3 regions of the Pelorhabdus sp. sgz311001 genome follow, and region 2 is predicted to be linked to each of the others. Evidence: riboswitches for the same ligand, from Rfam matches in the RefSeq annotation. Region 2 holds a riboswitch; each other region holds the start of a gene.
The links. A riboswitch is a leader RNA that binds a small molecule or an ion and turns the genes downstream of it on or off. The one in region 2 is predicted to bind cobalamin.
Positions count from the first base shown of each region.

Region 1: another riboswitch for cobalamin. It lies ahead of cbiD (cobalt-precorrin-5B (C(1))-methyltransferase CbiD); the one in region 2 lies ahead of AC0MXB_RS00565 (HoxN/HupN/NixA family nickel/cobalt transporter).
Region 3: another riboswitch for cobalamin. It lies ahead of AC0MXB_RS03540 (nicotinate-nucleotide--dimethylbenzimidazole phosphoribosyltransferase); the one in region 2 lies ahead of AC0MXB_RS00565 (HoxN/HupN/NixA family nickel/cobalt transporter).

Region 1 covers NZ_JBVXUT010000001.1:839,320-842,568, forward strand. Annotated here, with positions in the region: gene AC0MXB_RS04345 (ArnT family glycosyltransferase) at 1-1,114, shown strand, start outside; gene AC0MXB_RS04350 (hypothetical protein) at 1,130-1,288, opposite strand; gene AC0MXB_RS04355 (hypothetical protein) at 1,359-1,715, opposite strand; cobalamin riboswitch at 1,916-2,088, shown strand; gene cbiD (cobalt-precorrin-5B (C(1))-methyltransferase CbiD) at 2,198-3,249, shown strand, end outside.
Region 2 covers NZ_JBVXUT010000001.1:87,542-90,790, forward strand. Annotated here, with positions in the region: gene AC0MXB_RS00560 (multicopper oxidase family protein) at 1-634, shown strand, start outside; gene AC0MXB_RS00565 (HoxN/HupN/NixA family nickel/cobalt transporter) at 923-1,669, opposite strand; cobalamin riboswitch at 1,794-1,975, opposite strand; gene AC0MXB_RS00570 (hypothetical protein) at 2,285-2,467, shown strand; gene AC0MXB_RS00575 (hypothetical protein) at 2,642-2,941, shown strand; gene AC0MXB_RS00580 (4Fe-4S binding protein) at 2,947-3,249, shown strand, end outside.
Region 3 covers NZ_JBVXUT010000001.1:686,428-689,676, reverse strand. Annotated here, with positions in the region: gene eutS (ethanolamine utilization microcompartment protein EutS) at 1-340, opposite strand, end outside; gene AC0MXB_RS03540 (nicotinate-nucleotide--dimethylbenzimidazole phosphoribosyltransferase) at 535-1,563, opposite strand; cobalamin riboswitch at 1,679-1,874, opposite strand; gene cobS (adenosylcobinamide-GDP ribazoletransferase) at 1,997-2,755, opposite strand; gene AC0MXB_RS03530 (glycerol dehydrogenase) at 2,841-3,249, opposite strand, start outside.

The DNA of each region.
Region 1 (3,249 bases), 750 kb from region 2:
TTGTTACGTATTGGCTTATGGTGCAGCTGCCTTTGCAGTTTTGACAAAGGGCCCTGTGGGCATTGTTTTGCCTGGCTTGATTGCTCTTTTATTTATAGCTTTGTTGCGAAATATCAATTATTTTAAAAAACTATATTTATTACAAGGTTTTTGTCTAATGGCACTGATAGCTGGTCCGTGGTATTACGCGATGTATACAGTGCACGGTCCGGAATTTGTTGATACCTTTTTAGGGCTTCATAATTATATGCGCGCTACTGTTTCTGAACATCCCAAGGATAATGTTTTTTATTACTATCTAATTCTAGTACCGCTGAGTCTTCTGCCTTGGAGTGGTTTGTTATTTCCTGCTTTATGGCGAGCAATAAAGCAAGCTGGAGAACGGGAAGTGTTTTTGCTTGTATGGTTTTTTGGTTTTATTGTTTTTTACTCATTTATGGCTACAAAGTATCTCACTTACGTATTTCCGGCAATTTTTCCAGCGGCTGTGCTTATTTCAGTTTATCTGGAAAAACTCTATACAGCGTCAGTGGCAGCAGCAAATTGGTTGTGGCTAAGCGGGCCAGCTTGTTTCATGCTAGCTATTTTTGGTGCGAGCGCCTATTTTATTCCGATTGCTCTTCATAAAATCGTAACAGCAACCGCTTGTACACTAATGGTACTGATTCTTGTCTTTATGCAGCTGCAAAAAAAACAGACTATGCTCATTGGCGCAGTCTGTCTTACAACGATTGTTTCCATATTATTTCTTATTCCGAATAATTTAATTCCTCTAGCAAATCATCGCTCCGCCAAAAGCATTGTTTCCGATCTTCCTGGTGATGCTACTGGGGCAATTTATGGTGAGTATCAAACCTCAGCAGTATATTATGGTAATGTTCTTTTACCACGACTTATCTTAAAAGAGGAACCTGTTAATGGTAAAAATGTTTGGGCTGGAAAGTATACGATGCCGACGGAAATGCTGCAAACCTTTTTACAGCGTTCTGAAGAAAAGGGTAAGTATATTCTTATGAAAGAAAAAGAAGAAGCCGGGTTTACCTCTTTACCAGAGGCGACCGACTTCCAAAAAATACAAAAACATGATGGAAACATTCTTTTTTACCGGCAATAATGGAAAGTGTTCTTGTTAGGAACTTGCATCATTTTTAGTTACCATTTTTTCCGTCATCCAACGGAAGAAGACAGCTCCGCAGCGGTCACAACAAAACTGATTCCAGCCTTGCTGCATTTTATTGCCGACAAGATGAGCATTGCCGCCGCATTCATGTCTTACCGCATTATACATAATAATCACTCCTTGTCGTAATTTGCGGAACCAATTAAGTTGAAAGGCAAGGATTGTTTTCTCTTTCCCTTTACTGAGGTAAGGCTGATTCTTCTGCCAACATATGAGGCGGGCTGGGATAGAAGAATTGGCAATTTTCTGGTTTGAATTTTACTTTTACTAATTCTTGCTGCAATTCATCAGCAAGAGCAGCTTCAAATTCTACTAAATGTTCATCTGTTACTAAAGCGTCTTCCACTAAGACGACGATAGAGGATTTTACTTCCGGCGCATTTTCCGGAATTTCATTGCGGTCAAGTGGAATCGTTGGAATTAGACGAAGAGCGGCCAAATATTCACCTTCCGGCGTAGTAACTTGGGCGCGGTACGTGTTAAACCAGAGAGTTTTTGCTAGACGGACTTTTAAAGGATTTTCAGGAGAATACACAGCATCAAACGACCTTTCTCTTTATAAAATAAGCAAATATCTATTCATTCTATATTATACCATGAAAAACAAGAAAAAAATGAAATTTTATGATAATAAGGGAATTTTAGTGCTTTTGTCATACTTTAAAAACTGAATATTCTTTTTACACGTTTTAAAGCAGGAATTTTGCTAAAATAATGGAATATACAAAATATAAATTGATAATCAAGGGAATAGGTGCTTTTGCTTAATTGGGAAGACCGGTGAAAAGCCGGCGCGGTCCCGCCACTGTAATGGTGAGCGCTCTTATCAATGCCACTGGAGAAATTCGGGAAGGCTAAGTAGCGCGATGAGCCAGAGTCAGGAGACCTGCCTGTTCTGACACACGCCGTTATGACCTACGAGAGATGGGGAGGTGGGTAATTGCGAACAGCTCTGTCTCTTTTACCCCCCTTTGCCAAAATCAAAGGGGGGATTTCCTTTTGTTAGCAAGTCAAAAAATGAAAGAAGGGTATACGACAGGTTCTTGCGCTGCTGCTGCGACGAAGGCTGCAGTTTTAGCCGCAAGGAATCAATTTGTTACTAAAGTAGAGGTTTTATCACCGCAGAAATATCCAATTACTGTACCGATTGCTAAAGCTGAGAAGCTAGAGAACGGTGGCAGGGCTTATGTAATCAAAGATGGTGGCGATGATCCTGATATTACTCACGGAACGGAAATTGAAGTCACGGTAGAACTCACTAACCAGCCAGGCATTATGATACGAGCTGGTAAGGGAGTTGGCACTGTTACTAAACCGGGCTTGTCTGTGTCAGTAGGGGAACCTGCCGTGAACCCAGGTCCGCGCAAAATGATTGAGTTAGTTCTATCGGAGCTTCTGCCGCCTCAAACAGGTGCTATTGTCACCATTTCAGTTCCACAAGGTGAAGTTCTTGCAAAAAAAACGTTAAATCCTATGCTGGGCATTGAAGGTGGCATTTCGATAATTGGTACAAGCGGCATTGTAAAGCCGATGAGTGAAGAAGCCTTTAAAAATTCCTTGACGCCTCAGATTAGTGTTGTAAAAGCTTTGGGACATGAAGCTGTTGTGTTTGTTCCTGGTCGAATTGGCCAGGATGCAGCAGTAGAAAAATTGCATATTCCCCTTGAATTCATTGTTCAAACAAGCAACTTTATTGGACATATGCTGGAAAATGCGGCGCAAAATGGTCTTAAAGAAGTACTGTTAGTAGGACATTTAGGCAAATTAGCTAAAGTTGCTGCTGGCATTTTTCATACACATAACCGGATGGCCGATGGACGGCTGGAAACGATTGCCGCTTATTCCGCTGCATTAGGTGCGCCACAAGCGGCTGTTACCGAAATTTTAGATTGTACAACGGCAGAAGCAGCGATGACGGTTTTAGAAAATTATCAATTAGAAAAGGTCTATGAAGTCATTGCTGCAAGAGCGAGTTTGCGGGCAGAGCGGTATGTCTTTAATGAACTAAAAGTAGGAACTGTTCTTATTACTTTAAAAGGTGAATTTTTAGCAGCAGATGCTGGTGCGAA
Region 2 (3,249 bases):
AGCGGTAGGAATAGCTGGTCAGCAATATCGCTTGATTAGTGAACGCCCCGAACTAGGCATGATTGTGCCGATTGTCTACGAAGGGAAGGCGGTAGCACCAGTAATATCTCCCTTTGTGCCGCCTGTATCGCGAGCGTTTGCTGGTATGCAGGATGAATCGCCTGACTTTACACTGGAATTAGGTTCAAGGATGGATATGGCTAGCATGACAGGTGGCAGTATGGCTGGAATGCAGCATGCGGGACATGCTATGGCGATGTCTATGCCCCAAGATGGGGCGAGTAAGATGCAGTGGACCATCAACGGAAAAGTGTTTCCCAATACAGATCCAATAAAGGTAACGGTGGGCCAAGTAGTCAAAGTGCGATTTTGGAATAAAGACACCCAGGGAATGCACCTGATGGATCACCCTATCCATGTTCACGGCGCCTATTTCCAAATCGTGTCACAGAATGGACAGGTGCCAGACCGAGAAATGTGGAAGGATACGGTGAATGTCCCAGCTGGACAGTATGTAGATGTGGCTTTTGTCATGAAAGAGGCAGGAAATTGGATGCTCCATTGCCATATCTTAGACCATGAAGATGGTGGAATGATGACAGAAGTTGTGGCGCAGCCTGCTAGCGAACCATAAACGAGACAGTAAGTCCTCCTCCAGCAGATACGCAGCAAGATGGTAATAACGAACATGCAGGACACCATAGCTCTAATAAGTAACGAAACGTATACGAGAGCAGCCCTTTTCTTTAAGGGGCTGCTCTTTATCGTTCAATTCTTAGGAAATATCTTTTAAATAGCATGAGTTATTCATCGTTTCTTCAATATTCCTTGAAAGAGAGTACCCCTATCCAATAGTATCAAGTTGGATAGGGGTACTCTCTTTTGTCATAGCATTTTTTATAAATTTTAAGACTGAATTTAGTTAGAAAAATTCGAGCGGAGGCAGAAGATCACTGGCACCTAATAGGAAGATTGTACCTACTGCAATACTATATAAAGATGTAGCAATCGCTAATCCCTTATAAACTTTGGGGTTCCTAGTTGCTTGTCCGTAGCCATTTAGCAAAAATAAAACCATTATAATTTGACAGGAAAATAAACCTGATATAAAGGCAAAGACGGCTGTTAGTCCAAGGGTAAGTGTTCCTGCACCAGCAGCGGTGGTAAATAATAAAATTTGCGAGGCGGTTTCTCCTCCGATACCATGGATGATCCCGACACCGCAAGCACTACCAGGTCCTAGAGCAATTGGTTGCATGTCTCTTTCAGTAGCTTTTCCGGTTATTTTAACCTTTAGCCAGTAGTAGACTTTTTGTAGGACATTGAATAATAGCTGCCATCTATTAATGAAAATAGATTCTTTTCTATTTTGAATAAGAATCACAATCAGCCATAATCCCAAAGTAATTAATGTTACTCCAACAACTCGTTCCATTACTGTATCTATCCATGATGGAACTGATTGGCCTAATACAATGGCAGCTCCACCAAAAAACAAATTCACTAAAGCATGACCAATTATATAGTATAACGACAAAAGAAATCCCTTTTTTTTAGATTTCTCAGCACCAACAAAGTCGGTAATAGCAGCAATGTGATCCCAATCAATCGCGTGTCTTGCTCCGAGAACAAAACCCAGCGAGATAATTGCAAGGACTTCCAAATTCATTCAATGTAACCTCCCGATTTTTTCGAGCGAATAATAGTAAAAAAACACTCTTGCTATAAGGAAAGAGTGTCAACTTGCTGAATAGAAAAAAGTGCAAATCGCCTCCCCATCGCTCGTGGGTAAAACGGTGACTATAAAATAGGCAGTTCTTCTGACTTCGGTTCATCGTATTCTACGCCTTCCCAGAAATCTTTTTCCAGTGGCTAAATTGTAGAATAGCTCCCCATTACAGCGGCGGGACCGTGTTGGCATTGCACCAATCTTCCCTATTAAGCCCGAGTGGGCACCTATTAAGACGATATGGAATTCTGTTACAGAATAAACCAAACCATTAGCGATGTCAACAAAGAACTGCGAAAAGCGCAAATTATTCAACAGTTTGATCTTAGCACCGGCCGTATACAAAAGAATATCAAAATAAAGAGAAAACATGGCAAGTGTAGTGGACGAAAGGGAACTAGTTTGGTTGTTTTGATTTTCAAATAGCACGAGAAGTTCACAATACATTCATAAGAAATTCATAATTGATAGATATAATAGGGGCAGTAAGAATGCGGATAACGAGTGAATCAAAAGTCATTGTTTATTAATCAGTCACGTGGAGGAAAGTTTTTTATGAAAAAGTTTTATGTTGTAAGCGCCGTATTAGTTTTTACTTTAGGATTCTTTTTAGCGGGATGTGGAAATTCAGCAAGCAATCAAATGCCGGCAACGAATCAGAGCACGACGCAGCAAGTCGATCACAGTAATATGAATCATAACTCAATGGACCACAGCACAATGCAAAAGACTGAATAACGATGATAGGCATTGAATGCTATGAATGAGGAGGTTTGTTAATTGATTAATATATTTAAAAGACGGGGTAGTTTTTTGGTAATTAGTTTTGCAACCTTACTTCTGCTTGGTATGTCTACGATGAATACTTTTGCTGCAACTAGTGTGGAGCAACCAAAGCATGAGATGGGGAACATGACGCAAGATTCGATGAGCGGTCATGATATGAACTCCATGACGCATGAGTCACAAGGTAGTCACAATATGGGGACTATGTCACCCAATGACCATAATGGTCATGATATGAATTCTATGACATCTGATTCACAAAATAGCCATGATATGAACAACATGAATCATAATGGACACGGCAAAAAGGAGGCTGAAAACGACAATCCTTGGCCTGTTCTCTATGGATTTGGTGGAGCTATTTCAGCAGTCATCCTTGTTGCTGGAATTATGAAATATACTAAGCTGAAAGGCCAGGGAGTGTGAGATAGATGGAGACGAAAATACCTGAAACCAAAGGCAATAACTTGTTAAAAGCCATATTAAAAAGCAAATGGTACCCAGGAATTTTTCAAATTCCTGTTGTGATTATTTTTGCTTTTATCACATATGAATTGTTTTTTGGCCCTGTCAGCGCCCATGAAAATTTTGGCACTGCATTAACCTGGGTACTGTGGTGGCCACTGATTCCGCTGATTTTTCTTTTGATGGGACGATTCTGGTGTGCTATTTGCCCTTTTGCGACAGTGAGTGATTTTGTGCAAAAGATTGTAGGGAATAATCGGCCTGTTCCC
Region 3 (3,249 bases), 600 kb from region 2:
AGGACCGCGTTACTTTCGGGCCGGAAAAACCAAGCCCCTCGGTCAAAAGGTGGATCACTTGCTGCAAAGCCGCTTCTACAGCAGATACATTCCCTGTTATCACAACAGAACCAGTAAAGCGATCCATAAACCCGATTGCAACATCAGCTGTTTTCGTAGCGGCATCAGCGGCAATGATCGCTGCTTCGCAGGGAGTAATCGTTAAAATGCCAATAGCCGAAGCATTTGTCAGGCCTAATTTTTCACACAAGTCTTTTTTGGGATTCGCGATTAAATGAGCTAAAGTTACTTGTTTGCCTGGTACATATTCTTGAACCATGCGCGGTTTTTCCGGTGCCATTTTCCCCCCACCTATTTTTCATAGTTTTTACACTTACTTATATTTGATTTTTCTGCCTTTCTACCTTGCTTAAATTTTGCCGAGGCACCGCACATAATTGCTGCCTTAAAAAACAAAAAAGCAAAAAGCATTTAAGCTTTTTGCTAGAATAGGATTTTTTTGTTCTATTATTCTCTTTCTTTTACCCGCCCCTCTTATATGGCTAAATTCTGCTTTGACGTACTTGCTAAAAAATCAGAAATACGAGCTACATTTTGCATCGCATAAAGCATCGTTTTCAAAATTGACACCATTAATACAGCACCGGTACCTTCCCCTAAGGCCATATCGGCTTTTAAAATCACATCCTCGGCCATAATATTGCCAAGTAGCAAACAGTACGCCATGCCTGGTTCTTTCGACATATGCGACGGAATTGCATAGCAATCAATTTTGCTATTTACTCTAACCGCACAAGCATAGGCTACGGCTGTAATAAAGCCATCAAGCACAAAGGGAACTTTTAGCTTGGCACATTCCAGCATACTAGAGCACATAGCTACAATGTCAAATCCACCGACACACCGTAAAATATCTTCAACGGCATGAAGTTTTACCTTATGCTTCTCTACGCCTTTCTCGACGATTTGGCGTTTACGCCGCAACGCCTCTGGCGTCTTTAGCCCAGCGCCATGACCAACCACGAACTCGGGCGGCATTCCAGTCAAGGCATGAAGCACCGCTGAAGATGTCGTCGTATTGCCTATCCCCATTTCGCCAAACGATAGTAGATTGGCTCCTTTTTCCCGAACCGCTTTTTGAACTCTTTCTCTACCAATATCCCAGGCTTTTTGAAATTCGTCCTGGCTCATGGCTTCTTCTTTCATGAAGTTTTTGGTGCCAAAAGCGACTTTCCGACAAACGCCAGCTTCTCTCGTATCACGAATGCCAATATCAATTACTTCATAAGGAATTTGATGCATTTGACAAAAACAGCTGATGGTAGCCAAGCCTGCCGCCATATTTCTGGCCTGCAAATACGTAAACTCCACCGGATCAGGCGCAATACTTTCTTCTACTACCCCATTATCAGCAGCATAAATAATGTGGTAAGGACGAATCTCCGTATGAATTTTTTCCCATGCCATCAGCACTTTCTTTAAATGTTTTTCCAGAAGCCCCAGACTGTGCAGCGGTTTTGCCGCGCCATCAATCAATTCATCCACTGTCTTTTCAAAATCCATAATCAATCCCTCCTTCAATAAAAATACCTGTCACAAGACAAACAGCACCTGCCAAAAAGGCAGGCGCTGCTTTGATTAGCTCCTATCCTTCTGGCATTCTCTCTTACGCGAAGACAAATGACAGCCATAACAGGCAGGTCTCCTGGCTAACGGCTCATCAATGTTTTGACGCCTTCCCGGTTTTCCGGTGGCATCAGCCAAAACATCTCTCCGATTACAGTGGCGCGACCGCGTCGTTTCAGAATTGCTTCTGTCCGATCTTCCCTATTCTCCTCTTTTAACAAAGAGGCACCTGTTTGGTGGCATATTATGAAATTATATCAATCTACTTCCTACTTCGGCAGAAAACTCGCGTTTCCTTGCTAAGTTGACGACTAAGCAAGAAAGTCGATAAGGCCGTAAAAAAAATCCTACTTTATTTTAAATAGAAACATTAATAGAAACAAAGGAAACAAAATAACACCGCCAGTTCTGTCACCACGCTTACAGCGCCATAAACATCACCAGTCACACCGCCCAGACAACGATTCACATACGCAGCAAATAATAAGCCGATTGCTAAGCCGCCCAGCGCAGTAAGCAGACATTTCACCCCCAAAAAGGCAAAAACAAGGGCAAAAAAGACTAATGCAATATAGAGATTGCGGTTTTGCCTATGTGAAGGAAAAACTTGTCCTAACCCACTCGGGCGAGCATAAGGAAAAAAAGTAATCGTAAAAACAATTCCCAATCTTCCTGTTGTCGGCATAGCAATTAAGGCCAAAGGTAAAACAAACGGATCAAGATCGTATAAAAAGGAGAAACGAGCTAACAGGGCTAGTGCCAGCGCTAAAGCGCCAAAAGCTCCTACCCGGCTATCTTTCATGATTTCAAGCATACGCTCGCGTTCCCGCCCCGAAAACACGCCATCAAAAGTATCCATAAAGCCATCCCAGTGCAGCGCCCCAGTAATAACGACTTCACCAATAATAAGACAAGCAATCAAAGACAACTGGGGACTGAAACCGCCAAAGCCCCAACGAGCTGCCACGAGCAAAAAGGCCAGTAAAACACCGATCAATGCGCCAATAAGCGGAAAATAACGAACACTGCGCCCAAAACTTTCTAGCGAGCTGTCATGATGGCTGAGTAGTTGAATTCTTGTTAAAAATTGAAAGCCTGTAATAAAATCACTAAACCATTGTTTCACCATGGAAAAGCCTCCACTATTGAAGCGCTATTTTTAAGATAGAAGAAAGCCCTGCACAAAAGTACAAGGCTTTGCCTATTGTTTTTTCTTATTTCAAGCTTGATCCGAGCGCATTTGCTCCTAAAATTGCGGCACGAACCGATTCTACCGTAACAGGGAAAGGTTCGTTGAATATGGTTTCGCCTGCGGCACAGCTAGCCTCTGCAACCTTCTGAATTTTTTCTTCGGTAATCTCCGTAACGCCAATATCAGCCAAAGTTACAGGCAGTCCGACTTCACGGCAGAAACGAATCACTTCTAACAATTCTTCGCGAGAGCGGTTTTCCAGCACCAGCTGCACCAACGTACCGAATGCAACTTTTTCACCATGATAATATGCATGCGTTTCTTCTAAAGCAGTTAACCCATTATGAACAGCATGGGCCGCAGCCAGACCAGAACTTTCAAAACCAAGACCGCTTAATAGCGTATTGGCTTCTACCACTTTTTCTAAAGCT